One region of the Bacillus luti genome, then DNA from elsewhere that is predicted to be linked to it. Evidence: riboswitches for the same ligand, from Rfam matches in the RefSeq annotation. Region 1 holds a riboswitch; the other holds the start of a gene.
What was found. A riboswitch is a leader RNA that binds a small molecule or an ion and turns the genes downstream of it on or off. The one in region 1 is predicted to bind S-adenosylmethionine.

Region 1 (16,988 bases):
ACATTCCTAAAAAGATTCTTTCGCATTTCCAAATTGGAATGTTGTGAAATCCAATCATCTCTTTTTCTTCATCTAATATAGCTATAGCAACTGATGAATAATAATCCACCTCAAAGGGATTCTCTTTTTCTCTTGCAAATCCCATTTCTAATTCCATGTTTTTTTCTATGTATAAATGCGAATACTCTTTAGAAAGTTTAAGTGATATTCGCTCTACTTCCTTCTCCATACACTGAATTTTCTCTTTTAGCTCCGATGTCAAATCTCGTTCTTTATACTTCATTTTTGTCTCCTTACACATAGAAAAAGAGAATACAATAACATATTCTCTTTTCTCAAATAGATTTCATTATCTCACAGCCCGTCCCTTTTACAAATAACCATTTTGCTCACACCATGTATGAAATTGTCCTACGTCCACTCCAACTAGCACGATATCCTTTAGCTCCACATCAATACTTTGTTCTCCAATTACAATAACAAAGTGTGATTTTAATTGCTCTTCGTTTTTTCTTACAATTCCAATTCGGTTCCGATGCGGCCCATCTTTTATATATGCTTTTTGTCCTACAATATCAAAGTTCAAGATCCTCACCTCTTTTATTGCACTATTTCTCTATATATATGACGGAACAATAAAAGAATCCTCTCTTCATTACAATTATTTTTTCTTTGTTTCATTTTTATGATTGAAACGTAAAGTTTATAATAAAATACACTTGGAAGCGCTTTCTATGTAATTTTTTATGTTATAATACATAAGTAGAACTTCGTAAAGAGGGTTAAAAAATGAATACAAAAATGATTAAAAAAGTAATTGAAGCATTAAAAGTATATGGATTTCAAGATGTATCATTCTGTGACAAAACGAAGCAATTTTTATTTCATAACGAAACCGATATTATGAGCGGCTATGCAGAAATAACATATAGTAGTCAATTTGAAAAATTCAACGTGCAAATTCATCCAATTGAAACGCATCACCAAGGAGAGTTACAAGAGGTTGAAAGACATATACAAGCCTGTATAAGAAAAGTGGAATATTTAAACGCACTTCTTAGCGGACAAACAAAACTAGATGACAAAATTATTATAATGTAAAAAAAGAACGTGATAGCCTCACGTTCTTTTTTACATTATGCGTTCATCTTTTCTTTCAGTTGTAATCCTGTAATGGACTCTAATACATCCATTGCTTCTCCAAATGTCATATCAAAAATTGTCTTATCCTCTATATGTGGAAATTGTCTAAAGCGCTTTTCTAACTTTTTCACGGCGTCCGACGTAAAGTTTGCACTATCAATACCAAATTCTGTTTCAAGAAGCACGATCCAATCTAGTACATGAAAACCTAATCCATTTACGAATGAAATGAGTTTCTCTTCTTGTTGTGAAGATAAAAATACGTACCTCTCCATCTCACTGAACAGTTCTTCCCCTAACACTTCTGCTAATTCATCGTCATGTTCGCGTTCAATAATCTCTTCGTATCCGTAATCATCAACAAGTTCTTCTACTTCTTCGTTATCTGCAAAAAGCAATTGACTAAGAAGCGCATCTTTCTTAAATTCACTCTTTTGTACGACTTCTAAAAAGCTCGTTTCCCATCCATTTTCTAATTTCATATTATGTAAACTCCTTTATATACGTTTCTTATCATCACTGTACCCAAAAGATCACTTTTATAACCTTTTAGGCAGTTACTATTATTTCACATGATTCATAACATGAGATGCAAATGCAACTGCATCTCCTTCAAAAATATTTACTTCTGGCAAATGATAGAACGTTGTTTGCAGCGGGTTGCCTTCATGATATACATATATCTGTTTCTCTAGCGCAATCGCCATTCCAAACTCTGTATGACTTCCATTTCCGCCATCTAATATAAGTAAAAAGACATCGGCTTCTTTAATAGCATTCTTTTCTGACTGACCAATTTCTCTTAACTGCTCTTGATTGACTGCTCTTTCGTTTCTTGTCCAATCATATGTATGGGACCATCCTTCACTTTTTAGTTCATTTGCTATCGAACGGACAAGATGTTTATTTTGGAATCCTGAGGCGATATAAAAATTCATTTATATACACTCCTTCATTATGTACGGGAAACTCCTTTTAGCGTTACTTGCTATAAACATAATAAAAAACGACTTCAAAAAAAATCCCCATCTTTAAAACTTATTTTGCGTTTAAATGATGGGATGCTTCATGATCTTCTTTTATTTTTTGTTTTTTATAACTTTCATCAGCTAACATTTCTAGTTCAGCTGTTATTTCTGATTTTTCAAGCTCTCTTTCTTGCGAAAATTTCCTTGAGATATAAACAATAACACTACCAACGTACAACACAAAGCATATAATAAGTGCAGTATTTTCATAGAGACTTAGCTCCAACACAGTCACTCCTAATCCATTCGTATTTTCACGCTTCATTAATTGGAATTTCCCTATTAACCATTTGTTACCCCGCATTAACGGGCAGTAAGACCCCCACCTCAAAATTCAGCGAAAACAAAGAAGTTAGGTGGGGGATTAACTGCCCGTAAAAGCCCGATTGGTTCAACTAATAATCAGTGGGGGTGAACCTCCCACTGATTAAAGTTTCACTTTATTGTAACATAAAAATATCATTTCTTGGAATCTTTCATCCTACTAAAAGAGACATGATTGTTTCATCATGCCTCTGAAATATGTTGAATGATTGTTTTAATTGCTTCTTTTCCATTATATTTTTTTAGTGCTGTTTTATACGTCTCACTATTCAGATTCAACTCTTCGACATGCTTTATAAGAGAGTTCACAGTCACATCTTCTTCATATAATACGGAAGCATATCCTTGTCTTTCAAAAGACTCTGCATTTAGTATTTGATCTCCACGGCTCGCAAATTTCGATAATGGAATTAAAATCATCGGCTTTTGCAATGTTAAAAACTCAAAAATGGCATTAGAGCCCGCACGTGAAATAACAAAATCTGTTATCGCTAATATGTCTGGCAGCTCTCCATGTACATATTCAAATTGTCTATATCCTTCTTTATTTTGTAAATTTTCATCAAGATTACCTTTTCCGCAAAGATGAACAATTTGATATTTTTTTAGAAGTTCTGGTAACGCGGCTCGAACTGTTTCATTAATTTTCTTCGCGCCCAAACTTCCTCCCATGATTGTAATAACTGGTTTTTTACGCGAAAAACCTAAAAATGCTAAACCTTTTTCACGATTTCCCCTTAGCACTTCTTCACGCACAGGAGATCCTGTATATATTACTTTTTCTTTCGGTAAATGTTTCGCAGCTTCTTCAAATGTAACAAATATTTTCGAAGCAAAACGGAGCGCAATTTTGTTTGCTAGTCCTGGCGTCATATCAGATTCATGTAATAAAACTGGTACCCTGTTTAACCATCCACCTATTACGACTGGTACAGATACGAAACCACCTTTTGAAAAAATCACATCCGGTTTTAGTTTTCGAATCCTTACATACGCATCCATAACACCCTTCATTACAAGAAAAGGATCTTTTATATTTTTCAAATCAAAATAACGGCGTAGCTTCCCGCTCGCAATACTATAGTACGGAATACCTTCCTTTTCTATAATCGTTTTCTCAATTCCTTGATGAGAACCAATATAAGAAATATCCCAATTCTGTTCTTGTAAATGCGGGATAATGGCTAAATTAGGTGTTACATGCCCTGCCGAACCGCCACCTGTAAAGACTATTTTTTTCATACGTCTCCCCCTTCTAGACTATAATACACTAAAATATCTTGCCTCGGGGTGAGAAAATACCATAGCCGTTACAGATGCTTCTGGCTCCATCATAAATCCTTCCGTTAATGAAATCCCTATTTCTTCTGGATGAATTAAGCGAAATAGCTTTTCTTGATCTGCGAGTTCTGGACATGCTGGATAACCGAATGACACGCGTATCCCTCTATATTTTGTACGGAAGCGTTCTTCCATCGTCAGTTCTGGTGAATCTGGAATACCCCAGCGATCGCGTATGAGCATATGTGTTTTTTCAGCAAGTCCTTCTGCTAATTCAAGCGCTAACGATTGAATGGCATGACTGCGTAAATAATCACCTTTCGCCTTCCACTCTTCAGCAATGTCCCGAACGCCTTCCCCAACAGTAACTGATAGGAAAGCAACATAGTCCATTTCATCTCCAATTGGTCTTAAATAGTCACCTAAAGTACGATGCGGTGCTTTTCCTTGCCTTGGGAATGTGAAACGCTCTATAACACGCGTATGATCTTCTGGATCATATATTACAATATTTTGTCCGTCGCTTTGCGCTGGGAAGAATTGATACACTGCTTTCGGTTTTAACCAAGATTGTCCTTCCACTAATAACTCGTCTATTAAATCATTTAATTCGTGCGCTCTTTTATCCCCTTCTTTCAACAGCTTCTTCACATTTCCTTTTAATCCAAGGTGATGTCCAAGTAGCATTTGTCTATTTAAAAATGGAGCAAGATGGAGGGCAGGAATATCCCGTAATACAATTCGTTTTGTTGAATCAGGCACGATAACCTCTGATTTTGGTAATGGCTCAATTACTACTGGAATTTCTACTTTCTTCTCTTCTTTTGTTACGATATGAAGATGACGTTCCTTTTTATCCTGCTTCATCTTCTCACGCTCTTCTTCTTTTTGAAGCTTATTAATAATATCAAGACCTGTCATCGCATCGCTCGCATAACATACGAGCCCTTTATAGGAGGGCGAAATTCGATTATCTGTAAACTTTCTCGTTAACGCTGCTCCGCCTACAACAATTGGAATGTCAATATCCGCCGCTTGTAAATCCTCTGCAGTCGTTACCATTTGTTGAGCTGATTTTACTAGCAAACCAGAAAGCCCTATAATATCAGGCTTCTTCTCTTGTACTTCTTGAACAATTCGATCTGAGCGAACATTGATTCCTAAATTAATAATCTCATATCCATTATTCGATAAAATAATTTCAACAAGATTTTTCCCAATATCATGTACGTCCCCTTTAACAGTCGCTAATAATACTTTCCCTTTTTTCGCACTGTCACTAGATTCCATATGAGGCTCTAAATAACTTACAGCTGCTTTCATACTTTCAGCACTTTGCAGTACTTCAGCAACAATCAATTCATTATTATTAAATAATCGTCCCACCTCATCCATTCCTGTCATAAGTGGACCATTAATAATATCAAGAGGTTTCCTACCTTCTTCAAGTGCAAGACTTAAATCCTCGTGTAACCCTTGTTTCGTACCTTCCACAATATAATTTGCTAGTCGTTCATCAAGAGTTAACGTTTCTTGCACAACGACATCTTTCTTTTTAGCGACTCGGTAAAAGTTTGTAAATTCTTCTAACGTCTCTTTCGTCGTTTCAAATAATAATGCATCTGCAAGGTGTTTTTCTTCCTCTGGAATCGACGCATAGCGTTCTAATTTTTCCGTATTAACAATTGCGTAATCTAATCCTGCTTTCGTTGCATGATATAAAAATACCGAATTTAGCACTTCACGTCCCGCCGGTGGTAAACCAAATGATATGTTACTTACACCTAAAATCGTCAAACACTCTGGTAATGCTTCTTTAATAAGGCGAATTCCTTCTATCGTCGCGGCCGCCGAGCCAATATATTCTTCATCACCTGTACCTACAGGAAATACGAGCGCATCAAAAATAATATCAGACGGACGTATACCATATTTCGTCGTCAATAAATCATAGCTTCTTTTCGCAATTTCGAGTTTTCGTTCTGCACTAACCGCCATACCATCTTCATCAATTGTTCCTACAACAATAGCAGCGCCATATTTCTGAAGAAGCGGCGTCACTTTTTTAAATCGTTCTTCTCCATCTTCTAAATTAATTGAATTAATAACAGCTTTCCCTTGAATATAAGTAAGAGCTCGCTCCATCACATTTTCATCTGTTGAATCAATCATAATCGGTACTTTTAACACTTTCGTAACTTCTGCCAAGAAGTTTTCCATATCTTCTATTTCATCGCGGTCCGGGTCTGCCATACAAATATCAATAATATGAGCATTCTTCTTCACTTGCGCTCTTGCGACTTCAGCGGCCTCTTCAAATTTCCCTTCTGCTACTAATCGTTTAAATTTACGTGATCCAATAACGTTCGTTCTTTCACCAACAAATAGCGGTCTCATAGAATCATCATATTGCAATGCCTCTAATCCACTAACCCCATGCCCTTCTCGTTCATGATGTTCACGAGGCTTAAGAGACGCTAATGCGGATTTCATCGCTCTTATATGTTCTGGTGTTGTCCCACAACAACCACCGATAATATTAATCCATCCTTCTTCAGCAAATCGCTTCACTTTTTCAGCGAGAGAAGATGGAGATTCATGATAATGTCCATCTTCATCAGGAAGACCTGCATTTGGATAACAAGAAATGTAACACTCCGATAAATCAGATAGTGAACGAATATGGTCTCTCATAAACTCCGGACCAGTCGCACAGTTTAATCCAACAGATAATGGCTTCATATGTTCTATCGATAAGTAAAAAGCCTCTATTGTTTGCCCCGCCAGAGTCGTTCCCATCGGTTCAATCGTTCCCGAAATCATGATAGGTACAATTTTATTTAGTTCGTCAAAAGCTGCTTGAATTCCAATATAAGCCGCCTTCACGTTACGCATATCTTGACTCGTCTCAACGAGTAATACATCAACTTCTCCCTTCAACAATCCTCTTGCCTGCCGCGTATAGGCTTCAATTAATTCTTCAAACGTTACACCACCAGTAACACTAATCGCTTTCGTTGTCGGTCCCATCGCACCTGCAACATATACTTCCTTCCCGCTTTCTATAACAACTTGCTTCGCCAAGATTGCTGCTTTTTCATTTAACTCTTCATCTAAATGAGATAACTCATAATCACTTAATACAATGTTCGTCGCACCAAATGTATTTGTTTCAATGATGTCAGCTCCAGCTTCAATATAGGCTTTATGAATCTTTAAAATAACATCTGGTCTTGTTTCTACTAAATATTCATTACAACCTTCGTACTCTTCTCCCCCGAAATCTTCCGCAGTTAAGTCCTCTTGTTGGATCATTGTCCCCATTGCACCATCTAATATTAAGATGTTATTTTGTAATTTTTCTTCTATACATTTCATCAATTAATACCTTCTTTCACTTCTTGCTTTTCTCTCACATATTTAACAAGATGTTCTGTAATTTCATATTTTAGAAATGGTGTAATAAGATAGATGCCGTTAAAATATTTCATCGCCGCATCGATTAGTTCTTGTGAAATACGGATTCCTTCCTCAATTGCTTCCTCTTTCGTTTCATGTCCATCCATTCTTTGTCTTATCTCTTCTGGGAGAGTAATACCAGGCACTTCAAAATGCAGAAAATCTGCATTCCGCTTACTTACTAACGGCATAATTCCAATAAAAATAGGCTGTTCCAAATGCTTTGTCGCTTCATATACTTCTTTAATTAAAGCAACATCATAAATCGGCTGCGTTAAAAAGTATTCTGCTCCAGCATCTATTTTTCGTTCCATTCGTTTTACTGCCGCTTTTAAATGCCTTACATGCGGATTAAACGCACCTCCGACCGAGAACCTTGTCGCTGGACCAATTGATTTCCCTAAAATAGAACGTCCATCGTTCATTTCTTTAATCATTTTAATGAGCTCAATAGAGGACAAATCATATACAGAAGTGGCACCTGGAAAATCACCAACACGTGCTGGATCACCAGTTAAAGCTAGCACTTCTTCCATACCTAACGCCGATAAACCTAGTAAGTGAGATTGTAGTCCAATGACGTTGTGGTCTCTACACGTTAAATGCGTCAATACTGGAATATCATGCTTCGTTAATAATGCACCCATCGCCATATTCGAAACGCGAGGCGACGCTAACGAATTATCTGCTAGAGTAATAGCGTCCGCTCCAGCTCTTTTCAGCGCTCTTGCCCCTTCAAAAAACCGCTGTGTGTCTAGCGTTTTCGGTGGATCTAATTCCACTACAACTGTCGTTTGTTTCTTTGCCTTCTCTGCTAGAGTAACGTGGGCTTTCGAACGTTTCTCGTGTGTATGAACTACTTTCGGTCTTTGAATCGTGTCCTTTTCTATTACAGGTGTAACATTTAGAGTAGCACGCTTCATACTTTCAATATGTTCTGGAGTCGTACCACAACAACCACCCAATAACCGAACACCTTGCTCAATAAATTTCGGTGCCATTGCTTCAAAATAAGCTGGACTTCCCTCATATACGTAACGCCCCTCCACATAATTTGGAAGACCTGCATTCGGATATGCTGACAAGTAACCATTTTGAGGGATCGATATCATTTTCAAGGCTTCTGTCATATGAAGTGGTCCTAGTTGGCAATTCAATCCAACAACATTTGCACCATAATCTAAAATCTGTTTTAATATTTCATTTACATCATTTCCATTTTGAGTCGTACCTGCCTCATGTAACGCTAATTGAGCTACAATGGGAATATTCGTTTGTTTTCGTAACACCTTAACAGCATGAAGTAATTCAAACTCATCATAGAAAGTCTCTAATAGCAGTCCATCAACCTGTTCCTCTAGTAAAGCACCTGCCTGCTCAAGTAGCATAAACTCCCTTTCCATATCGGTCGTTGTAACAGCTCCGATATGTTTCATACCACCAATTGTTCCTAAAATTGCATTTCTTTCTGTTACAGATGCTTTCGCCAGTTTTACTGCCGCTCTATTAATTTCAGTAACTTGATTTTCTAAACCATACATACGTAATTTCGCTTCATTTGCACCGTACGTATTTGTTTGAATTACATCTGCCCCAGCAGCTACATATTGCTTATGAATCGATATAATTAAATCTGGATCTGATATATTCAATTCTTCAAAACTACTTTGCAAACCATGTGAATGCAATAACGTTCCAACTGCACCATCACCTATTACAGTTCCTTTTGATAATAAATCTAGTAATTTCACGAATCTCCCTCATTTCTATCAATATAAAAACCCCCTCTTCACTTTGAAGAGGGGGACATAATCGATCCTCCTCTTATTATGCAAAACATTCGTTTTGCAGGTATTAGCACCGTTTCAAACATATTGTTTGAAGGTTGCCGGGTTTCACAGGGCCTTTCCCTCCACCGCTCTCAATAAGAGTTTGTCTATATATTTTATTTATGTAGCTAAAAGGAAATGCGTTCCCCTTTTAACAATGTTTGTTAATTTTTTAATAAATTTAGCATGCACAAATGCAAAAGTCAATGACACTTGCGGAAAAATAAAAATTATTTAAAATAAAGTTGCAATTCAATTATCTTTTGTTGTAAAGTTAAAACCATAATAAAATTTCATACGAACTTTCTTATCTAGAGAGGTAGAGGGACTGGCCCTATGACGCCTCAGCAACCATTAACATTTGTTAATAAGGTGCTAATTCCAGCAAATTGTGAACGATTTGACAGATGAGAAGAAGACTCTATTCAAACCGAAAGCCTTCTTCTTAGAAGGCTTTTTTTATTTTACCCCGCTATTTGAGGGCAGTAAGATTCCCACCTCAAAATTCAGCTGGAACAAAGAAGTTAGCTTGGAATCGAACTGCCCGTAAAAGCCCGATCGGTGAGGGCTGATAATCAGTGGGGATGAATCCCTCACTGATTAAAGTTTCACTTTATATTCACTTAATTGTTAATTTAAAAAGGAGGAATTTTTACATGTCAACTATCGAAACAAAACTAGCACAAATCGGAAATCGTAGCGAAACTACAACAGGAACCGTTAATCCACCTGTTTATTTCTCAACCGCTTATCGTCACGAGGGGATTGGTCAATCTACTGGTTTTGACTACTCACGAACTGGTAACCCAACTCGTGGTCTTTTAGAACAGGCAATCGCGGACTTAGAATATGGCGAACAAGGTTATGCCTGTAGTTCAGGGATGGCTGCTGTTCTCCTCGTCCTTTCTTTATTCCGCTCTGGAGACGAACTTATTGTATCCGAAGATTTATACGGGGGCACTTATCGATTATTCTCTGAGCACGAAAAAAAGTGGAATGTTCGATGTAGATACGTAAATACACAATCTATTAAACAAATCGAAAAAGCTATCACCACTGAAACGAAGGCTATTTTCATAGAAACTCCAACTAATCCATTAATGCAAGTTACTGATATTGCCGCTGTCGCAACTGTAGCGAAAAGGCATGGACTACTCCTTATTGTAGACAACACCTTCTACACGCCGTATATACAGCAACCATTAACGGAAGGTGCCGACATCGTACTTCATAGTGCAACGAAATATTTAGGTGGGCATAACGATGTACTAAGCGGACTTGTCGTTGCAAAAGGAAAGGAACTTTGTGAGGAAATCGCTCATTATCATAATGCCTCTGGTGCTGTCTTAAGCCCATTTGACTCATGGCTATTAATTCGCGGTATGAAAACGTTAGCGCTTCGCATGAGACAACATGAAGAAAATGCGAAAGCTGTTGTTGCTTATTTAAACAATGAAGATGGTGTGACAGATGTATTTTATCCAGGAAGAGGCGGTATGATTTCATTTCGTCTTAAAGATGAAGCCTGGGTTAATCCATTCTTACAATCTTTATCCTTAATTACATTTGCTGAAAGTCTTGGTGGTGTGGAAAGTTTAATGACATATCCAGCAACACAAACACATGCTGATATTCCTGAAGAAATCAGAACAGCAAACGGTGTGTGCAATCGTCTTCTTCGATTCTCCGTCGGTATTGAAAATAGTAACGATTTAATTCAAGACTTAAAGCAAGCCATTAAACTTGTAAAAGAAGGTGTAAGAATATGAGTTATTCTATAGATACACTCTTACTGCACAACCAATATAAACATGACCCGCAAACAGGAGCTGTTAACGTTCCCATCTATAATACATCAACATTCCACCAATTTGATGTAGATACATTTGGAAAATATGACTATAGCCGATCCGGGAATCCAACTCGTGAAGCTCTTGAAGATATTATCGCTTTACTAGAAAGCGGAACAAAGGGATTCGCCTTTGCATCCGGCATTGCGGCAATTTCTACTGCATTTCTCCTCCTTTCACAAGGCGATCATGTACTTATTTCAGAAGACGTATATGGAGGCACTTACCGAATTATAACTGAAGTGCTCTCTCGATACGGTGTTTCACATACCTTTGTTGATATGACCAATCTAGAAGAAATAAAGCAGAATATTAAACCGAATACGAAGCTCTTTTATGTAGAAACACCTTCCAACCCACTTTTAAAAGTGACAGATATTCGCGAGGTTTCTAAACTCGCAAAATCTATTGGCGCTCTTACTTTTGTTGATAATACATTTTTAACACCATTATTTCAGAAGCCACTTGACCTTGGCGCTGATGTCGTTCTTCATAGTGCCACAAAGTTTATTGCTGGTCATAGTGATGTTACTGCCGGATTAGCGGTTGTAAAAGATGCCGAACTCGCTCAAAAACTTGGTTTTTTACAAAATGCATTCGGTGCTATTTTAGGACCACAAGATTGTTCTCTCGTGCTTCGCGGTCTAAAAACATTGCATGTACGTCTCGAACATTCCGCTGCAAATGCCAATAAAATTGCACATTATTTACAAGAGCACGCTAAAGTTAAAAATGTCTATTATCCAGGATTACAAACACATCTTGGTTTTGATATTCAGCAATCACAAGCAACGTCAGCTGGAGCGGTCTTATCATTTACTTTGCAGTCAGAAGATGCACTCCGCCAATTTTTATCAAAAGTAAAATTACCGGTCTTTGCGGTTAGTTTAGGAGCTGTCGAATCGATCCTTTCCTATCCAGCTAAAATGTCACATGCAGCACTGTCGCAAGAAGCTCGTGATGAAAGAGGTATTTCCAATTCATTACTTCGGTTATCCGTCGGCCTGGAAAATGTTAACGATTTAATATCCGATTTCGAAAATGCCCTTTCTTATGTAGAAGAACCCGTAAATGCATAAATGAAAAAAAGAAGCTGAGTACATTCAGCTTCTTTTCTTTTAACCTGTTTTATATTCTATATATATCATTATAATTCCTTTGTCATATTATTTTAAAAATTTAGTATATTCATTTGAAAGAATAAGAAAATCATGATAAAATTGTGTTACAAATATATCTATATCTTTCAATTTTTAAAACGCATCGAAATTTTCACCCAAAAATGTCATTTTACAAAACCATGCAATTTTATCTACTTTATTTACATCAGGGTCTCTTTTCTTACAATTTCTTTACTTTAGGACTTTTTTTCTGCAACAACTGTTTTCTTTTCGTTAATTTTTTGGTATGTATAGTATGGTATAACAGCTCACACGGAGGTGGAAAAGAACATGTTAGAAACCTTTCAAAAAGAATTAGAACTATATGAAAGCAATGCAGAATTATTGAAAGTACTTGCTCACCCTGTTCGTTTATGTATCGTAAAAGGATTAATCGAGCGTGGTCCAAGCAACGTTTCTACAATGTACACTGGCTTAAACATGCCACAATCTACAATTTCACAGCATTTAGCAAAGTTAAAAAGCGCTAAAATCGTTTCTAGTGAAAGAAAAGGATTAGAAATTTACTACAAAGTAGAAAACGAAACAATTATTCAACTCGTTCGCGTATTATTAGGTTAGGGACTAATAGACAGAGAAAAAGGACGTATTCTATATTTTTCATCTCATATCTTTAATATATATATATCATGAGAGAAAATATATGATGCTACATAATTAACAGTCGTATTAAAAAACAAGACACAGAAATATATACTGTGTCTTGTTTTTTTATATGGTCACATACCGATTCAACTGTAAATGTTGCATATCTTTCGTATGTATCACAACATCAAAGGCACTCCCTAATCCTCCGTTCAAAATCATAGAACGAACTGCTCGATTTTGTTTTTGAGCTTCTGAAAAAGGATCCCGGTCTTGATGACTCGTAAGCTGCTCTAATATTCCTGCTGCTAACAAAAATTCAGATTGCTTCTTATGCCATACTGCATGCATTCCTTGTAAGCTAAAGATCTCCTTCAGCTCATCCCAATGAATATGAGTAGTAAGGTCCATTTCCCCCGGATATGCTAAAGGATTACGTATTAGCTTATGCTCGTAATACCCTCGTAAACTTCCTTCGTGATGCGCAGGGTGCATCCACTCTTCTTTTGTGTATCCATAATCAACTGTAATACATATTCCCTTTTGAAACCATTTCGCAATTTCTTTTATATAACCTTCCATCGCAATCGGTACTTCAAAACGCTGCCCTTCAGCAATATGAATATTATATTTCAATAAATATTGACCGATTCTTTTTTCTAAAGGTCTACATACTTCTGTAAGTTTCCCTTCCTCTGTATACGTAATACGTACTTCATACAATATTCCATTTCTCTTCTCAATTACTTCAACAGGAAATGCATCAAATAACTCATTCGAAAAAAGAATCCCTTCGAACAAATCTCCCATTTCACTATGCGACGTATAATATGACACATTAGAAAACGAACAAAGATTTTCCTGCTGTAATTTTTTATGAAAAGGGCTCACTTCGATCATTGAATAGTTTACATCAATAAAGGTTTCCGGAGATAGTTGCTTCCATTCTTGTAAAACGTCATAGGCAAACTTACCTGTTCCCCCACCAATCTCACAAATATTTGGAGCAACTTCACCATTTTCCACAAGACGAATAAAAAACTTAGCAAAAGTTTTTGCAAAAACAGAGGATACATTGCTACTTGTAAAAAAATCCCCTTGTCTTCCAATCTTTTTACGCTCTTTCATATAATAACCATGTCCTTCTGTATATAATACAAGGTTCATATACGTACTATATGAAATAGAATAATCTTTTTCTTTCCCCATCCATTCTCTTAAAATGAGCTCCATCCCCATCATGACTCCTTATTGTAAAAATGGATTATTTTCTTTTTCAAAACCAATACTTGTTTCAGGACCGTGTCCACATAGCACCGCTGTTTCATCTGGTAAGACAAATAACTTCTCTTCAATACTTCCAATTAATTCAGCAAAACTTCCACCAGGTAAATCCGTTCTTCCAATACTCATTTGGAACAATACATCTCCAGAGAACACCGCATTCGCCTCTTTACAATAATAAGAAATACTTCCTGGAGAATGTCCTGGCGTCTCAAAGATTTCAAAATTAAATGAACCAATTGTTAATGCACCTTCTGCATCAATAATATGATCGGCTGGCTTTGCTGTAATACTGCGGTTCATCATAAAAATTTGAGAGCCATTTACAGTTGCATCCCCTAGCCAATCTGCTTCTTCTTTATGTACGTATACAGGAATATGGAAAGCGTCTCTTACCGCATCGACAGCACCAATATGATCAAAGTGAGCATGTGTTAATAAAACCGCAAGAGGTTTTAATTGTTCTTCTTGCAAATATGTCACGAGCTTTTCTCCTTCGTGACCAGGATCAAAGATAATACACTCATTTTGATCGTTCGTTAAAATATAAGCATTTGTTTGTAATGGGCCTAATGGCATTTGTGTCCATTTCATATGAAAATCTCCTCCAGTTATTAAACTTACTTTTAATGATACAACATTTCTTTCTCTTAGGAAAAGAAAGGATGTTATCTCGACAATCATTTTTAAAACATGTACAATATAAAAGAGTAAATATTCCAAAAACTCATATTAAGGAATGGGTAGACAGAGGAGGATATTGTATGGGCCTTGTTATTATTTTTGCGCTTGTCACTCTGTTAGCTGTATTTGCTACGCTTAGAACACTTCGCGAGAAGAACTTTTTCGCGGGCGGCTTTGCAATTGCAACTGTACTCGTTTTCGGATGGTTTACGATTATGACTGTTCTCTATAACGGGTACCCTCCAGCAGCTTAATTCATGTACATGTTATTCTTCATCAAGATTTTGCACAAAAAAAAGGAAGGGCTTCCCCCTTCCTTTTTTATATTTCACAACTTATATCATCTTCGCTTCGTATTTGTGCTTTTTTACAAGCCAAGCTCCTCCGATAACACCTGCATCATTACCAAGTGTCGCAATAGCTAACTTCGTGCTCTTTACAGCGCGTGAGAACGCATATTGCTCGAAATAACGTTGAATTGGCTCTAATAGTGCATCTCCAGCTTTAGATACGCCTCCACCAATAACAATTTTCTCTGGGTTCAACGTACTAGAAAGGTTCGCTACAGCTAATCCTAAATAAGAAGCTACTTTCTCTACTACTTCGCCTGCTAGTTCATCACCTTGGCCATGCGCTTCAAACACATCTTTTGATGTAATACGCCCTTCTTCTGCTAACATAGAACGTAACATGCTCTCTTTATCAGTCTCTTGTATTTTTTGCATAGCAACACGTACAATACCTGTTGCAGATGTTACTGTTTCTAAGCAACCAGACTTTCCGCAATTACATGGGAAAGCATTCTCTGTAACGACTGTAATATGTCCAATCTCACCAGCAGCACCACTTATGCCGTGTACAATCTCACCATTAGTAATTACGCCGCCACCAACACCTGTACCAAGTGTCATACAAATTAAATCTTTTGCTCCTTCACCAGCACCTTTCCACATTTCACCAAGCGCCGCTAAGTTTGCATCATTATCAATCACAACAGGTAATCCTGTTTCTACTTCTAATAAATCTTTTAACGGATAGTTTTTCCATCCTAAGTTAACCGCTTCATAAATCATTCCAGACGCCACATGTACAGGACCAGGAGCTCCCATGCCAATACCGATTAACTTACTTTTTAATTCGCCTAACTCTTCTAACTTCTTATCAATAGCTTTCGCTACATCAAGTGTAATATGTTTTCCTTGCTCATTTGTATTCGTAGGGATTTCCCACTTATGTAAAATTTCACCGTACATATTAATAAATGCTAATTTAATCGTTGTACCACCAAGGTCAACACCAACTAACCATTTCTCTTCCATATTGCTTACCTACCTTTATCTAATTCTTATTTAGCTCTTTTTGAATTTCTTGCTTCAATAAAAATAAAGCTGTTTGATAGTCTTGCGGATCGATTAGCTGTGATTGATTTAATTCACGCAATTCATCTTGCATTAATTGTAAATCTGCAATTCGATCACCCGTATAAATAATCGTACCAAATTTCTTTAGCAATTGCTGAATATCATAAATAGATACCATTTCATCACCCTCTATGCTCACTTACTATAAAAAAATTATAATAAGAAAACGTTCACATATTTTATTATAATCAAGAAGAAAAAGTCTCGTCAATTTTTATTTGTCTATACAAGCCCATTTATGACTATTGTTCCTTTTTCTGTAATAATTTTTTCTACATTTTTATCAAATGGCTCTACTGGAATATGTTGTACCATTTGAAATTCATAGGCTAATGATAGCGTTTTCCCTTTATAATGCACGAGATAACGATCATAATAGCCACCGCCGTATCCAATCCGTTCTCCTCGCTCTGTATAAGCTACACCTGGCACGATTTGAAGGTCGATTTCATCCGCATCCAATTCTTCTGTAAGTACTGGAATTGGCTCCCGTAAATTCATATACACCGTTTCTAATTGATCAAAATTACTAATTTGTCGGAAAGACATTGTTCTTGTTTCTTTGTTACACTTCGGAACAACAACTTTCTTTCCTTCTTCCCAAGCTTTTTCGATAATAGGATATGTATTCACTTCATTTTCCATTGAAAGAGTGATTCCAATTGTTTTAGCTTCAGCCCACTCTTTTTGCGCATACAACGAAAATGCAATTTGCTCTGATAAAGTTGTATACCGTTCTTCTGATAAAGAATTCATGTGCTCTATTATTTGTTTACGTAAACGTAGTTTCTCTTCTCTCACACATTTTCCCCCTCACAGTGATACTTTGCTCTACGATGATAGTGTATCACTTTTAAGAGAGGAATCGAATAAAAAAAGAAACAGTAGGAAAATATTCCTACTGCTTACTTTGTTTCAC
Region 2 (16,988 bases), 2.2 Mb from region 1:
ATAATAGAAGAGACAATTGCCTTCGCTTGTTTCATTACATATTCCGTTTGCTCTTTCGTTTCGCGATATGTAATCTTTAACGTAAACGTATAATTTCCAGGCGATCCAGAAATGCCGTATGAAACATTCGATCTATTATAATTTGTATACTCATTTTTACTTGCCACTTCTTTATACGCATTAAAAAGTGTATTCATCACTTCTTTTGAATTGCTATTTTTCGTTTTATATGGAATTGTAATGTCCGTTTCGTATGCATTAATACGCTTTTGTACATCCTCTTTAAATGCTGCTAATAACGCCGCATCTCCTGTATCTTGCACCGCAACCGCAGGCTTTTTATAGTTCAAAGTATTATATAAAAACTGCGCATATTGTTCACGTTTTACCACACCGTATGGCTCAAATTTCCCTTCACCTGTACCAGATGCAATCCCGTTTGACTGCACGGCGCTAATCGCATTTCCGCCCCAAAAATCGTTTGGAACATCGCTAAATGTATGTTTTTGTGTCGCCGAAAGATGAAAAGCATTCGTAAGAATTTGCGCCATTTCTGCACGATTCACAGGAGCTTTCGGTCTAAAGTTCCCTTTCTCATCCCCTTTAAATACCCCTGCCTTCGTTAACATTAAAATTTCCTCAGGGAACATCGTAGAGTTTTGGTTAATATCGCCATAAGGATTATTAAACTTAGATCCATCTTTTAATATATAAAGAGAATTATTGCTACTAAAATTTCCACCTTGTTTATTCGGAAGCATAACACGATACACTAAAGCCGCTACTTGCTCCCTCGTCGCAACATCTCCAAAACCAAATATTCCATTTCCATAACCTGAAATAATATTTTTACTCGCTAAATCTTTAATCGCCGGATACGACCAATGGGATGTCGGCACATCAGAAAAAACACCTGCTTCAGCAGCCTTCACATCACTGCCATTTGTATATAATAAAGCACCACCTATAAGTGATAATGATGTAATTGATTTTAATAGTTTTGTATACATAATGTCGTCTCCCAATACGTCTTCTATTTTTGTGGTTTTTTGTCGAAAAATCTAAAAGACTATGACAAGACACATTATACAATTAAAAGTTTTTAGGGGATATATTAAATTTTAAAATATGCAAAAATTCATATTGTTATAGGAGTTCATGGTGATATTATGCTGTTTTATTTGTAAATACATAAATAATAAGGGAATATAACATTCAAAAATCATTGGAATAAAGCGAAACTTCACTCAGTGGTACTACTCTGTACATTTCACGTCTCTCTTTTTTACTTTAAATGAATGTTTTCGCTTCACTTTTATCTCAGCCAGTATAACACCACTAAGAATAAGCAATGCTCCAATATACCCTTTGAGTGGCAATACTTCGTTCATGAACAGGTAAGCGAATATTGCAGAAAATACAGGTTCTAATGAAAAGATGAGTCCTGTATGTGTCGGTGTTGTGTATTTCTGCGCCATCGCCTGAATAATGTAGGCAAAAGCACTGCAGACAATGCTTAACACCAGTACAGCGATCCAACTTTCTTTAGTGGATGGAAGTTGCGGCTTTTCGAAAATCAGGGCAAAGAGTATGCCAAAGCCTCCTGCAAATCCCAATTGAAGAATACCAAGCTGCAATGTATTGGCAACTTTAGCCGCCCTCCCGGTGACAATAATATGAAAAGCATAAAAGAAAGCGGCGAGTATACAGAGTAAATCTCCAGAATTAAGTGTTAATTGATTATTCAAAGTCAGTAAGCCAATACCTGTCATTGCAACAAGGGAACTAATGATTAGTCTATAACTTAGTCGATCTTTGAACAGAACGATAGATAATAAAGGAATAAAGATTACCGTCAAACTGGCTAGAAAACCGGCATTTGAAGCTGATGTTGTTTTTAAACCTAAGATGACTGAAGAAGATACCACAAATAGTAAAAACCCCAGAATAAAACCATATCTTAGAGTAACAAAATGAATTGAACGAAATTGTTTACAAAAAACAGCGACACAAACCAAAAAAGCAATACCAAAGCGTAATGCAACAAGAGAAAATGAAGGAACAGTTTCCAATCCGACTTTCATAAAAAGATAGGAAGAACCCCAGGTCATTGTAACAACTAAGATCATAAAATCAGCTTTTATAGGTTTCATTTTTAGTTCCCCTTTTCAGATTTATGTACATAGTATAATTGTGATTGAAGTATTAGTAAATTGAATATATTTAATGCTATACTTGAACAAAATTCATACATAAGAAAGTAGGAGATTCGATGAGTCTGACTAAGTTAGAAATTTTTCTGAAGACGGTTGAAATGGGAAATTTATCAAGAGCAGCAGAAGCACTGAATGTAACTCAGTCAGGTGTCAGCCATGCGATCAGGAGTCTTGAATTAGAGTATGGGTTTCAACTGCTTTCTCGGAATAAAACAGGTATTCGATTAACGGAAAATGGGAACCGTGTTTTAACGCATGTTCGTGAAATAGTAAACCATAATGAGCGACTGAAGCAAGCTGTTGCAGAGATTAATGGCATAGAGGCGGGAACCTTGCGCATTGGCACCTTTACAAGCGTGTCCACTCACTGGCTGCCTGCAATCATACATCGATTTCACTTAGAACACCCTCGAATTGAAATCAAATTAATGGAAGGAGATTATGGCACGATTGAAACGTGGATTCAACAAGGAGTGATTGACTTAGGTTTTATGTCACTACCGTCTTCAAGCCATCTAGAATCTATCCCACTAAGAAAAGATCGAATGCTATGTGTACTCCCTAAAGATCACCCGTTAAGTAAACAATCCACGATTCGGTATGCTCAGCTTGAGAAAGTGCCTTTTATTATGCCTGCTTCTTCGTGCGGTTACGATGTTAGGAAAGTATTAGAAACGGCTCGGGTTCATCTCAATATTCAATTTGAAACCGGCGATGATCATGTAATTGTCGCGATGGTGGAGAATGCACTTGGGATCAGTGTCATGTCTGAACTTGCATTACAAGGACAAAGCGAAAATGTTACGATTGTAGAATTGGAAGACAGACCTACACGATCACTTGGACTGTCGCTCACTTCAATTAAACACGCATTACCAGCTGCAAAACGGTTTATCGAACATACCCAAAAATGGCTGGATGGAGAGTAAGTATATCGGCAATCAAAACAAAATCAACAGTTCAGGAATGATTTGATTGTTACGTTTTCTTATTCTAATTGTTATAGGGATATTGTGCTACTTTACTTGCGAATATATATAAAAGAGAAATACAACATACAAACAGCCAAAGTTCCTCATTGAAACTTGGGCTACTTCTTATACTTTTCGTTCTAGTGTAAAAACCATCAGGACTTGGCCATACGATCACTATAACTAAAAAAGGATTTTCACTAGAACCTTATCTATTATTTAACTGATTCTACTTGTTTTTCTAATTCTATTCCAAGGAATTTAGCAAGCTCAAGCATGCCAAATTGACTCGCTACAGACTCTGCATCAGAATTATAGTTTGTGTTTGTATTAATATCATACGTATAAATTGTTCCATCCGAGCTGCGAATAAATTCAATACCAGCAACAGTAATTTCATTTTCTTTCAAAAATTCTTTGTACTGTTCAATGATTGGCTCGTGGAAGTCCGATATAATTTCAAATTTTGTTGGCGTCTCTTTCTTACTCTCTTCTCCTACTGGGCAAAAAGCATCTTGAATCGAGCATGCATCTGCTGGACAAAGCTCGAATCCTTCTGATGTATCTACTTTAACTGCATATACAAACTGGCCGCCTACAAACTCACAACGTGTAATATATGGTTCTGGCGCTTCAATATATTGCTGGATTAAAGTAATTCCATCAATCGGTTCTTCAAACGCCGGACCGTCCAAATATTGTTCTAAAGCATTAATGGAATGAAACAGTTGAACACCAAGGCCTTTCCCTGCGCGGTTATGCTTTGTAATGAACGGTACTTCCCCTAACTCCCTTGCTGCTTTTACTATATGATCACGGCCAACAGCACCAATTGTTTTCGGCACTTGTATCCCAAATTTTCTTAATGCTGCATATTGATTTAATTTACTTACTTCAAGGCGTAACGCTCGAGACCCGTTAAATACTGTTCGCCCGTATCCCTCTAGCCAAGCAAGAACACCTTCAGTCAATTCAGGTGCATATCGATGTCCTCTCGTATGTGAAGAGGCACTCATGCGGCTATAAAAAACACCTTGGGGAGGCTCTTGTTCTAACGGAAGTGTTCCTTCATTTAAAAACCATTCCTCATACGGTAACTCCAGTTCTTCCAACCTTTTCACCAAATGATCCGTCCATTCCTTATTCTCATGTAATATGTAAATTTTACTCATTTGTAATCAATTCCTTTCTTTTTGCTTCAACTAATGGCATCACTTTTTCAGAAAATCGTTTCATCTCTTCAAGCTGTGGCGAAAATTGTAAAAGTAATAAAGTAACACCCACTTTTTCAAAAGCGAGTATCCTTTCTGCAATTTTCTCTGGTGTTCCAATTAAATTAGGACGTAACCCGCGATTAGATACAGAATAATCATTGAGCTTCACTTGCTGTTCCAAATGCGATTTACTAATAAAGTCTTGGTAACCCGCATAACCTAAAGCATCGTCTTTCACATCCGTTATGCGTCTCCATTCTTCTAGTGCCTCTTCTTCTGTATCACGACAAATGACGTAAGCCGCAAGCCCGAATGACTGTAATGGCTCCTCTGTGACTTTCTTTCTACGATTCTTCATATCTTCTATTTTCACAGATACTTCTTCCACTGTTCCCCCGTGCATTACATATGCATCCACGTGATTTACAATGACCTCTTTTCCTCTCTCACTCTCACCACCTGCATAAAGCTTAATGCCTTGTTTCTGCACCGGTTTTGGACTTAAATGTGTATGATGAAGCTCATAAAAGTCCCCTTTATAAGAAAACTCTTCTTCTTTCCAAAGTTCCTTCAAAATTGTTACAAATTCCTCTGTGCGATCATATCTTTCATCATGTGCGGTAAATACTCCGCCATACTGCCTCGCTTCTTCTTCCCACCATGCTGAAACTACATTCAATGTAAAACGGCCATTACTTAATTGATCAATATTCGCTGCCATTTTCGCTGTAACTGCTGGATTGTGAAAACCGGGTCTTACAGCTGTCATGATTTCTAATCGATCCGTTACTGCAGCAAGTGCTGCCGCAGTTGTCCACGCTTCTAAACTTGGTGCTGACACACCTTTTATATCATTTAAGTTTAATTCTGCAATAAGTGTTGTTGAAAAACCTAATTGCTCTGCCGCTTGCGCTGTTTGTTTTGCATACTCAAACGTAGGCGGCATAGATTCATCATCTACATTTCGAAGCCATCCCCCAAAAATCGGTAACCAAAAACCATACTCCACTACATACTCCCCCTTCATCTCTTAGCCATAAAAAAAGCTACTCTTATTCAAATAAGAGTAGCCTTCTTGACTAATTGAACCGCTCTTATCTTTCAGGTGTTTCTTCACCTGCAGGAATTGGCACCTTTCGTCTCACACGAGGTTGCCGAAGTTTCATAGGGCCCGTCCCTCCACTTCTCAACATAAGAATTGTTTGATTTTCATTCATTATAATCGTCAGAATAATAAAAATCAATTTTTAATACTTATTTTTCCGATACACATTAAACGATATGTGGGAAATCATATTGTTATAGAGATTTATAGGGGTATTATATTGTTTTACTTACGAATATATAAAGGGGTATGTTGTATCATGTCGAAAACATCATTTATAACTAAGTTGCTTTACTTCTACCGTAAAAATACACCAAAATAAATATCAACTTCAAGAGGTGTGAATACCATGAAAAATAAAAGATGTGACAATTGTGGTTCTACTAATTTTAAAGAGGGACGAGTTGGAAACGCCTATCATGCGTATGTTTGCGACGATGAACATAGTAGGTTCTTTTCAGGAGGAAAGAGTTCAAAACTATTAACCACATTTTGTTTAGAGTGCGGTGAAGTAAAATCTTTTAGAGTGGAAAAACCGGAGAAATTTAAAGAATAAAATACATTCAAGACCCTCAAATTCTGCTGTAAAGGATCTTCTTTCTCGTTTCGTGTAGCCTATTAAAACACTAAACACCTTTTGAATGCCCTCCATTGATTAAATTCTTTCCAAACATACAATTAAACAACGTGAATTCCATAGTTATTAGGAATTCACGTTGTTTTAGTTTTTTTATATCGCAATTTAACCCTTATACTATCGTTTTTCAATCGGTAGTTTAAATGTAAAAGTACTGCCTTCCCCTAATTTACTTTCAACGGTAATTTCTCCTCCGTGTAGTTCGACAATCCATTTTACCATCGACAATCCTAAACCTGTGTTTCCAATGTTTGAAGATGTTCGTGCTGCATCAACTCGATAGAAGCGTTCCCATATTTTCGTAATATGTTGCTCGCTGATGCCTATACCATTATCGGAAACTTTACCTATTATGTTTGTTCCATCACGGAACAGTTGTATATTCACACTACCATTCGCTTTGCCATAAGCAATCGCATTCGTTAGTAAATTCATTAATAAACGCATCATCAACGTTTGATCTGCTTTAATAAACAGGTCTTCCTCTATATTTGTTGTTATATCAATCGAGGCTTCTTGAACCATTAATGAAAGCTCTTCTACAACGATTTCCGTTAATTCACTCATATTGATACATTCAAATTGAAAAGTATCATGCTTTCCTTGGTCAACTCGTGCTAATAATAAAAGTTGCGAGATTAACGAGGACATTTTACTTGATTGCCTTAAAATCACTTCTAAAGATTCTTCCATTTCTTTCGGATTATTCCTCTGCGATAAGGCGTATTCGCATTGGGAAATAATAACAGATGTTGGCGTTCTTAATTCATGAGATGCGTCAGATGTAAATTGTTTTTCACTTTCGAATGACTTCTCCAATCGCTCAAACATGTTGTCAAAGGTTTGTGCTAAATGATAAATTTCGTCTTTCGATGAACCTTGTAAATTAATTCTCTTCGAAAGGTCTTTACCATCACCAATTTCACTGGCTGAATCACTCATTTGTTTCACAGGTCGAAACGCTCTTTGTGTAATAAAATATCCTCCCACTGCCGCAATGAGAATAAGTAATGGGAAAGAGATGAGTGTTACCACAATAAGCGTATTCATCGTTGATGATAATTGGTTCATCGTCATTATTCCACGAACCCAGACTTGCTCATCGCCGTCTGCATTATGGAGAAAATCATATACTATCCATTCTTTATTACCATTTTTAATAGTTCGTATTTCATCGGATTTAAGCGATACCTTTTTATTAAAGCCGGCCGGACTACTTCCTGCCAGTAGCTCACCTTGCTTACTATAAATGAGAAGATTTACTCCATCTTCTAAAGTTTCAAACTCATCGTCAATCTTTAACTGTCCATGCTTATATTTGATATCTTCAATGCTTTCTTTTACTGTGCTCTTTAATTGATTTTTCATATTAAAAAGTACAACTTTATCTGAAGAAGTTAAAATAAAAGCTAACACGAGTGCCATAATAATTACAACTAACCCCGTATACCAAAGGGTTACTCTCATTTTTATTGATAGTTTTTTCATGATTCTACTCGCAATACGTAACCAGTGCCTCGTACCGTATGAATTAACTTCGTTTCAAACTGGCTATCAATTTTTTTACGAAGGTATCGGACGTAAACATCAATAATATTCGAGCCGCCTTCATAGTCGTAATTCCACACATGTTGCTCAATCTTATCTCGTGTCAACACAACTTCTTTATTACGAATCATATATTCTAAAATAGCAAATTCTTTACTGGAAAGATTGATAACTTGGTCTCCCCTTGTTACTTTATGCATATTGCAATCCACCACTAGGTCAGCGATTTCAAACACATTAGATGTATTCCCTGTTTTTCTTCGCATTAACACTCGAATTCTTGCTAATAGTTCATCAAAAGCAAACGGCTTTACTAAATAATCGTCCGCACCTAAGTCGAGTCCTTTTACGCGATCATCAATTGTATCTTTAGCTGTAAGAAGCAAGACAGGAGTTGTATTATTGTCTGCGCGTAATCTTTGTAATACTTGTAAACCATCTATTCCGGGAATCATAATGTCAAGCACAATCAAGTCGTAAGTAGCCATACTTATATAATCCAAGGCATCTTCTCCACTCCCACATCCATCGACACTATAATGTTCTGCATGCAATCGTTTTACTAATATATTTTGTAAGTCTTGTTCATCTTCGACAATAAGAACTCGCATTAACATTCTCCTTTTCTTCTTATTAATATGTATCACTATAATTCCAAAACATTAAAGAAAGATTAGAAGCTATTTAATTATATCATTTTATTTTTTCACATTAATCTTCCTTTAATGTTTGTTCAGTAATATAAAGGCAAGGATAAGATGCTCAATTAAAGGGAGGAAAACATAGTGAGAAACTGGATGATAATTGGAGCAATGTCTTGTTTATTCTTAACAGCTTGTTCTACTCAACCTGATAACAATACAGAAGTACAACAATTAAAAGTCGAAAATGATAAATTACAAAAAGAGGTTGCTCAACTACAACAAGAACCAACTAAAACAGAGCCTGCTACGAATGATACGAAGCAAATACAAGATTTCAAAGATGAGGTCTCATCTATTATAGAAAAGGCAAATAACACGAAACCAGTTGGAACAAAAGAAGATGACTTAAATACGTACTTAGCAGCAAAAAAAGAAATTGACCAATTAGATGACAAAATAGACCTATCTGATAATCAGCTAGAAGCAGATTATCGCGCTGGAACGATAACTGTTGAACAATATCAAACGCAAGAAAGAGAACAAGATATACTGGAAGATCAATTAGAGCACGCAGAAAATGCACTCGAAGCAAGATTTGGAATAGATGATTAATCATTAAGGAGTGAATGAAAATGTTAAAACATAAAAAGAAAATCATAATAAGTGTAATTTCTATTTTAGTAATCGGTATCGCTATTGTTGGTGGATACTTTGGTATGGGTTACAATTATGCAAAAAAGAATGACAACTACACAGAAAAACAAGTTCGTGAAATTTCTTTAGCTCATACAAATGGGGAAATTATTAATGTGAAAAAAGAATTCGAATTAGAAGATAACAACTTAACACAATCTCAATTTGAATATGAAGTAGAAATCAAGACACTTGACAATCTATTGAATGTTTTAAAAGTTAGCGCTAGAACAGGCACAATAGAAATCGATCACGAAGATTAAAAAATATAATGAAGCAACGTGAATTCCATCTTTAAAGGAACTCACGTTGCTTTTTTTAAAACTATTCTCTCCTTATTTATAAACATACATATCTTTAACCCTTTCAAAATGATGAAACGCGGATAAAATTCCTCTTTATGAAATTTCCCTCTGCTTAATCCGTTATTTTTGTTACATGTTTATAGTTATACAGTAACTATTTAATTTTATTAAAGTTTGTTTTATTAAAAATTAATAAAATTTGAATATTCTATTTTCTACCAAATTGTATTACAATATGAATTGCTAAGAGACAAGATATTCTTTTTATAAAAGCTTCTGCTTACTTACCAGAAATAGAAAAATTCTGTTCGAAGTCCAACAACGCTCATCCTATATAACTAATACACGTAGTGTTGTAACTTTACATTCTAATTTAGAAATTATCAGGTGGTGTCGGTGATGTTTGAGTTTCTTTTAATTAAAGTCTTATTTACTATTTTCTTCATTAGCCTAATCGTGTTAATCAGTATAATATGGGCTAAAATAGAAAAATTTCTGGACGATACTGTATTTAAAAACGTTTCTGAGAAATCTAGGTATACAGTAACTATGATAATTGTTATGGTGGTCGAATTTGCTATCATAGTCATTACTTCATTCAATTGGGGATCTTCTATTATTGATACCCTCTTTTTCGGCAGTATTATTTTGTTCTGTTGCATATGGTTAATACCTTATTTTGTTACTCAGCAACAAAACGTTGCTAAAGTTATGGATAAGCATTTTAGTGGCGGAGTAGATTTAGGTGCAGTCCAAGTTCATCGTGCAAAACTTTCTGCATTTAATCTAGGAAGCATTGTATTTTCTATAGTTGGAATTATTGTGCCTATTTGTTACTACTTTAAATACTTTTTATGAACACTCCCCCACTTAGCAAAGCTTGAAGTGGGGGTTTCTAACGTTTCGACCTAACGGACGATTAACGTCAGGGGAGTTAACACATTAGCGAGCTGTTTCACGCCTAACCCCTCTATCCCATTTGTCCATGCATTTGGGATTACTTTTCGTAAAATGTTAGCCGCAGCATTTACATCTGCATGAATTAAAGTTTTATTTGCTGAACGATATATGCCGCGCTTTATTCGTTTTCCTGAAAAAGTTGTATTTTGGTCATTTTCTCCATACGTTGGAATGAAGTCGTTATCCAGAAAACTTGCTTTCGATGTATATGATTCTTCAGTTACAACAACTTGAATGCCTACAGCATTTGCTTTGTATGTAATCATTTGAATCAATAAACTATGTGGGATATGACAAAACGATTGGTTATTTCTTTTTCCCATATTCGTTTCTTGTTTCCAACTTTTGTTTTGACCAATAACGATTTTACAAACTTCTTCTTCTTGAGCTAGTTTTACGATATGGTGACTAACTTTATGGAAGACGTCTTTTATTTTCAAGTAACGTTTTTGATGAAGTTTTTCTATCCTTTTAGAAGTAAAAGGCCCTTCATTCGTTTGTTTTCCATTTCTAAGAACGCTTGTAAAATGACTCTTCATTTTGTTGTAATATTGATTTATGCTTTTGACATGTTTGCCCTTAACAAGCACAGGTTTCATACCTGTGTTTGTTACGATGGTTGCAAGGTTATCAATCCCTAAATCAATACTCATATAACGAGCATTCTCTTCAATAATTTGTTGTTCAGAAGGAACATCAATTACCAATTCCACTACATATTCATTGTATTTTGGAATCACACGAACTTGTTTCAGTTTACCTTCAGTGAAACCTAGTTTCCCAATATTTAATTGTAATTTCGTCTTTGGAAACTTTAAAAATCTACCGTTTTTAATGATGCAATCTTGGTTTGTATACAGAATCTCTTTTTCAGAAGAACGAATATACTTTGGAATCCTAGGCGTTCCAGCATATTTGTTTGGATTCTTTTTATAGTCTTTTAAACTAGCAAAAAAAGATTTCCAATTTTGGAACAAACCTTTCATGATTGACTGGCTACATTGCGTAGGCAAAGCTCGATAATCATTTTGAATCATAGCCTTAAATAGTGCATCTAGAAAGTTGTAATCTACATAAGGTTTTTCAAAATTAGGTTCTGAAAACAAATTACATGTAATCTCTTTCTGTTCTTCTTTAGGTTTTACTTTCTCTTTCTCCAATTTCTTCTGATAGGCAAGAAGTTGTGTGTCATTCATCTTACCAATATTTTTATGAATATGATCCAGAACTTCTTTTTGCAAAGGCTGCAACTCTTTTTCTTGTGTTAATCCAGTGTACACCTGGCGTATATAAAAGTTTGTAGTGTTGTACATATTCTTAGCGTTATGACAACATTCTTGAAAATAAGAATACATACGATGCCCTTTTTTAATCCAGATTTGAAGAGTTTTATAGTTTGATGGATTTTCCTTTGTCATTTTATTCACCTCCTTGTTAAGGATATTATAGCAAAAAAAGAACGTATGTTTTGGTTTTTTCTTGAAAATAAAATATTTCTTTCGATTCACCTCACCACCTTCACTTACGTTTAGAGGTGGGAGTCCTCTCGAAAGGCATGATAGAGGTTTAATGGTAATTTTTCATTATCATGTACTACAGGGTTAACACCTTCATTAGCTGATGCCTGCTGTTTTAATCTTAGTTTAAACTTTTCGCATAGTAAAAAGACATTCTTTATGAATGCCTCTTTACTTATTTTTTAACTCGGATCCCGTTTCCTTAAAATTCTTAATAAGAAAGTCAATGAAATATCTACTTGCTATAGGTAATACCCTTTTGTCTTTATAGGCTAAACTTATTGTTCGCCTAACAGATGGGGAGAGTGATTTTGATACAATATTATACGGACACCTATCTAAAACAAGTTCTGGTAAAATTGATATACCAAGACCTTGTTCAACCATAGACATAATTGCATAATCATCATGTACTCGGTATTGTATGTTAGGTTCAAGAGAATTTTCTTCAAAGAGGGTTAATGCTTCATTTATTTCCCCTTCATTTAAAAGTATATAGGGCTCTTCTATTACTTCTTCCAATGAAATTTTGGTTTTAGGTGCTAAACAATGATTTGCTGGCAAAACGACAAGCATTTCATCTTCTAGCAATGGAATGCTTGTTAATTTAGATACAGCTTCTGGATTAACAAAGCCAAAGTCTACGACTCCTTCTTTAATCCAATTACAAATAACTGTATATTCTCCTTGGTATATATCAAAATGAACAGCTGGATACTGTTCCTTAAAACTTCTTATCAAATTCGGTAGCCAGTGACATGCAACGCTAGAAAATGTTCCAATTCGAATAAGCCCACTTTGTAATCCTCTCATCTCTTTTTGCTTTTCTTGCAATTCTTTATGTGAATTGCTGATATTTCTAATATACGGCAAAAACTCTTCGCCATCTGGCGTAAGGGTTATTCCAGTTCGAGATCGCAAAATAAGAGTAGTTGATAATTCTTTCTCTAATGAGTTTACCATTTGACTAATTGCGGATTGGGTGTAGCCTAGTTCTTCAGCTGCTTTGGTAAAATTACCTGTTTCAATCACTTTAATAAAAGCGTGGTATATATTCATCAAATCGCTCCTTGTATTAGAAACTCTAATACTTTCATTATAAACATTCGTTTAACTAATACAAATTCAGATGATAACATATAGCTCTACCACACAAACAGGAAAGGATAAAAACAAATGACACAAAAACAAGCCAATTTACTACTGGCTACAGTCTCTATAGGTTGGGGAACATCATATATTTTTATGAAACTTCTTGCAGATACAGCTTCTCCCTTCACAGTAGTAGCTTTACGTTTCGGGATTGCATTTCTGATTATGATTATTATATTTAATAAGAAACTAATAAGCGTAAACACTAAAATATTAGGCTACAGCGCAATAGTTGGATTATTACTATGTGGGATTTTCATTTCACTTATGTATGGAATGAAAACAACATCTGCTTCTTCAGCCGGTTTTTTAACAAGTACAACTGTAATTTTAGTACCTGTTTTACAAACACTAATTACAAGAAAACTACCACGTAAAGAAGTAATTTATGGGGTAATAACTGTTTCTATCGGTTTAGCATTACTTACTATCAAAGACGACTTTACATTTGCATTTGGTTCTACTTTATGTTTGTTAGCTGCTTTACTTTATGGGATACACATTGTAATTACAAACTATTTTGTTCAAAAGGTAGATGCATTTCAATTGGGTATTTTTCAACTTGGCTTTGCATTTCTTTTTGCTCTCGTAGGAAATTTCATATTTGAAATGCCTGTATTACCTAGCGGAGTCATAGGGTGGTCCGCAATACTTGGTTTAGCTATTATTTGCTCTGCTTATGGCTTTGTGATGCAGCCAATTGCTCAAAAATATACTACACCTGAAAGTACAGGATTTTTATTTTCTCTCGAACCAGTTTTTTCAGCAATATTTGCATTTATCTTTCTAAATGAAAACATGGGAGTGCAAGGATACTTAGGTGCCTTGCTGATTCTGGCTGGTGTATTAATTGCAAATACATCATTTAAAAAACAAACTGTATTGAAGGAGATGAAGGGATGAATATTTTAATTATCTACGCACATCCAGAGCCGAAGTCTTTTAATGGAGCATTAAAGGATCTGGCGGTTTTAGAATTAACTTCTTTAGGTCATCAAGTTAAAGTATCCGATTTATATGCGATGAACTTCAAAGCTGTTGCTGATGGTGACGACTTTATCCAGCGAGAAAATAAAGGTTTTTTAAAATATGCAGTAGAACAAAAACAAGCAACTATGAAAAACAATTTTTCTGCTGATATTCAAGCAGAACAAGAAAAACTGCTTTGGGCAGACTTTGTTATTTTCCAATTCCCACTATGGTGGTATTCTGTTCCTGCCATTTTAAAAGGATGGTTCGATAGAGTATTTGCTTCTGGATTTATTTATTCCAGAGACGAAAGATATGATACAGGTAAACTGAAAGGCAGAAAAGCGATGTTGTCTACTACAACCGGTTCTCCCAAACATGCGTATACACCATACGGAATGGATGGAGATATGCACGAGAAGATACTTTATCATATTAATCATGGCATGCTTTATTTTTCTGGTTTAGAGCCTGTTGAACCATTCATTGCCTGGACACCATCCCATAATGAAGAAGATCGAAAACGTTACTTAGAGGAATATAAAAAACGTTTGCACAACATTTCTGAGATTCCTTCTATTCCATACCATCCTGCTTCTCATTATGACGAAAATCATCAACTAAAAGTAGAGTATAGACAGTAATTGAGAAAACCTTAAAAACAGTCGATTCTCGTTATATCAAGGAATCGACTGTTTTTAGGTCATCCTAACATAAATAATTTATTCTATATAAAACAAATAATAGGAGGAGCAACGTGAATAGTTTTACAAGAAAAAAATCCATTGAGGATTTACAAAGAAAAGACCTTAAAAATACAGGACTAAATCGAGTGTTAGGTTTATAGCAATTGATTGCAATTGGATTAGGGGGAATTATTGGGGTTGGAATCTTTGTTTTAACAGGAGTCGCTGCATCTGGATAGCCTAAGCTTCTCTCGCCAACTGTACCGGCGCGGCCCTTTCGTGTACTCCGCGCCTTTAACCGCTGCTTCTGCTCCTTTTTCAAAGGCAGTTTTCATGTCCACTTCGTTTCAGACGCTGTCTAACCAAGAATCTACACATGGAGCAAGTGCGTCAGCAAACAAAAGTGTATTCTGCATTTCTGAAAACAGTAGATGGCAGATTGTGACCTACTGAATCTGCTAAGAAAGAATATACAAGAACATCCTTAACATCATCTTTATTTCCACTAATGATTACATCAAGGAAATCTTCTATTTGGAATTCTGGAGTAAACAACACAATCTTAGTTGTTCTGTTTGGTTCTAAAGAAACAAAAGTACGAGAGATTTCAACTAATTCATTTTGAACCGGGAAAAAAGTGTTTCTACTTCTCTTAACAGTTACCGTTACATTACTAGTATGGCAGCGTGAATCATTGTTTAACATAATGTTGAGAGCAGTTGGAATAATCCCATTTTCAGAAACTGGAACTCGAAACACTCCAGTAGATTTATGAGCCATACAATCACATCCTTTCAAAATAAAATATATTTACAATATATTAAATGCAAAAAACGTTCATTTTGATAGGGACAAATCACTAATATATGGTACATATGTGAAGAAATCAAATCGGTAATAGAAATAGACTTTAAACTAGACAAAAAAACTCTAACTAATTCGTCATGGCGATTTAGTTAGAGTTTTTTTGTTTGAAGTATTCACGAGTATCTACCCTTATCTTTTCAGGTAAAACAATATCAAGTTCTTTATCTAACCATGCAAGAGTCTTTTTGCGAAGAAACTCACGCATGTGTTCTTCTGCTTCAAGCATTACTAAGTTAATTGTACAAGAAGAATTGCTAGGTTCACAAGAATTGCAAGCCTCGGCCTCGTCTCGATATAGTAGACCATTCTGTACAATATTTTTACATTGAAAAATAGGTTTTGGACCTTCGACAGCTTCTATTACATCCCAAAAAGAAACATCTTCTGGAGACTTAGCTAACCTATACCCGCCCTTTACACCTGGGACAGAACTTACAATGCCAGCTTTAGATAATTTACCGAAAACTTTTGAAAGAAATGTTTCAGAAAGTCCTTGAAACTCTGCCAAATCTTTTATTCCAACACTTTCCTTCGAAGGAGTGTTAATTAAATAAACTAGGCAATGCAAGGCATATTCAACCCCAACACTATACTGCATATACAAATCACCTGCTTTTTATTTTAAGAGTTATCAAATTGTATCTTAGGACCATTTAGAAGTTTAGTCAAATAAAGTGAAACTTTAATCAGTGGGGGTTTTCTTCATCCCCCACTGATTATTAGCCTTCACCAATCGGACTTTTATGGGCAGCCCGACCCCCACCTAACTTCTTTGCTTTCGCTGCATTTTGAGGTGGGGGTCTTACTGCCCATTAAAGCGGGATAAAAAAAGGCTCTTTTAGAGTAGTATGTATTTCATTTGACAAAAATAATTTCAGAGTTTATATTAAAGACCAAGTTAATCGACGATTAACTTGGTCGACGATTAAAACGTAAAATCTTTAAAAAAGGGGAAATACAAATGAATAAAACACTTATCATAAACGCACATCCTAAAGTGGATGATACATCATCAGTCAGCATTAAAGTTCTTAACCATTTTTTAGAATCTTATACAGAATTCATTCCTAATAATGAAACGATTGAACAGATTAATTTATATGATGATGTAGTACCAATGATAGATAAAACTGTTTTAAGCGCATGGGAAAAGCAAGGAAATGGACAAAAGTTAACTGATGAAGAACAAAAAGTAACAGAGCGTATGTCCGAAATTTTACAACAATTTAAAAGTGCAAATACGTATGTTATCGTATTACCTTTGCATAATTTTAATATTCCATCAAAGTTAAAAGATTACATGGACAATATCATGATTGCACGCGAAACATTTAAATATACTGAAACTGGATCAGTGGGACTACTTAAAGATGGAAGAAGAATGCTTGTTATACAAGCAAGTGGAGGAATCTATACAAATGATGATTGGTATACAGAAGTGGAATACTCTCATAAATATTTAAAAGCAATGTTTAATTTCCTTGGTATTGAAGATTATCAAATC

Region 2: linked by a shared signal. The riboswitch ahead of EUC40_RS20825 (LLM class flavin-dependent oxidoreductase) and the one ahead of metI (cystathionine gamma-synthase/O-acetylhomoserine thiolyase) in region 1 are both predicted to bind S-adenosylmethionine.

Annotation. Positions count from the first base shown of each region.
Region 1 is NZ_CP040336.1:1,116,085-1,133,072, reverse strand. Features, by position in the region: gene EUC40_RS05830 (hypothetical protein) at 1-283, opposite strand, end outside; gene EUC40_RS05825 (DUF3912 family protein) at 371-586, opposite strand; gene EUC40_RS05820 (hypothetical protein) at 790-1,101, shown strand; gene EUC40_RS05815 (hypothetical protein) at 1,137-1,625, opposite strand; gene EUC40_RS05810 (nucleoside 2-deoxyribosyltransferase) at 1,707-2,081, opposite strand; gene EUC40_RS05805 (DUF3966 domain-containing protein) at 2,182-2,436, opposite strand; gene murG (undecaprenyldiphospho-muramoylpentapeptide beta-N-acetylglucosaminyltransferase) at 2,679-3,737, opposite strand; gene metH (methionine synthase) at 3,756-7,154, opposite strand; gene EUC40_RS05790 (bifunctional homocysteine S-methyltransferase/methylenetetrahydrofolate reductase) at 7,154-8,986, opposite strand; SAM riboswitch class I at 9,057-9,166, opposite strand; SAM riboswitch class I at 9,369-9,478, shown strand; gene metI (cystathionine gamma-synthase/O-acetylhomoserine thiolyase) at 9,721-10,833, shown strand; gene metC (cystathionine beta-lyase) at 10,830-11,993, shown strand; gene EUC40_RS05775 (ArsR/SmtB family transcription factor) at 12,366-12,656, shown strand; gene EUC40_RS05770 (class I SAM-dependent methyltransferase) at 12,807-13,919, opposite strand; gene EUC40_RS05765 (MBL fold metallo-hydrolase) at 13,929-14,558, opposite strand; gene EUC40_RS05760 (DUF2759 domain-containing protein) at 14,729-14,902, shown strand; gene glcK (glucokinase) at 14,984-15,967, opposite strand; gene EUC40_RS05750 (YqgQ family protein) at 15,987-16,187, opposite strand; gene EUC40_RS05745 (5-formyltetrahydrofolate cyclo-ligase) at 16,292-16,870, opposite strand; gene rpmG (50S ribosomal protein L33) at 16,975-16,988, opposite strand, start outside.
Region 2 is NZ_CP040336.1:4,103,321-4,120,308, forward strand. Features, by position in the region: gene EUC40_RS20805 (S-layer homology domain-containing protein) at 1-1,010, opposite strand, end outside; gene EUC40_RS20810 (DMT family transporter) at 1,257-2,153, opposite strand; gene EUC40_RS20815 (LysR family transcriptional regulator) at 2,273-3,145, shown strand; gene EUC40_RS20820 (ATP-grasp domain-containing protein) at 3,403-4,359, opposite strand; gene EUC40_RS20825 (LLM class flavin-dependent oxidoreductase) at 4,352-5,410, opposite strand; SAM riboswitch class I at 5,493-5,599, opposite strand; gene EUC40_RS20830 (hypothetical protein) at 5,856-6,062, shown strand; gene EUC40_RS20835 (sensor histidine kinase) at 6,261-7,631, opposite strand; gene EUC40_RS20840 (response regulator transcription factor) at 7,628-8,302, opposite strand; gene EUC40_RS20845 (SadB/YajI family lipoprotein) at 8,477-8,947, shown strand; gene EUC40_RS20850 (PepSY domain-containing protein) at 8,968-9,291, shown strand; gene EUC40_RS20855 (hypothetical protein) at 9,733-10,191, shown strand; gene EUC40_RS20860 (RNA-guided endonuclease InsQ/TnpB family protein) at 10,242-11,711, opposite strand; gene EUC40_RS20865 (LysR family transcriptional regulator) at 11,982-12,869, opposite strand; gene EUC40_RS20870 (DMT family transporter) at 12,987-13,865, shown strand; gene EUC40_RS20875 (NAD(P)H-dependent oxidoreductase) at 13,862-14,575, shown strand; partial or broken gene EUC40_RS27540 (dihydroxyacetone kinase) at 14,844-15,009, opposite strand; gene EUC40_RS20880 (hypothetical protein) at 15,008-15,397, opposite strand; gene EUC40_RS20885 (RrF2 family transcriptional regulator) at 15,570-16,082, opposite strand; gene EUC40_RS20890 (FMN-dependent NADH-azoreductase) at 16,446-16,988, shown strand, end outside.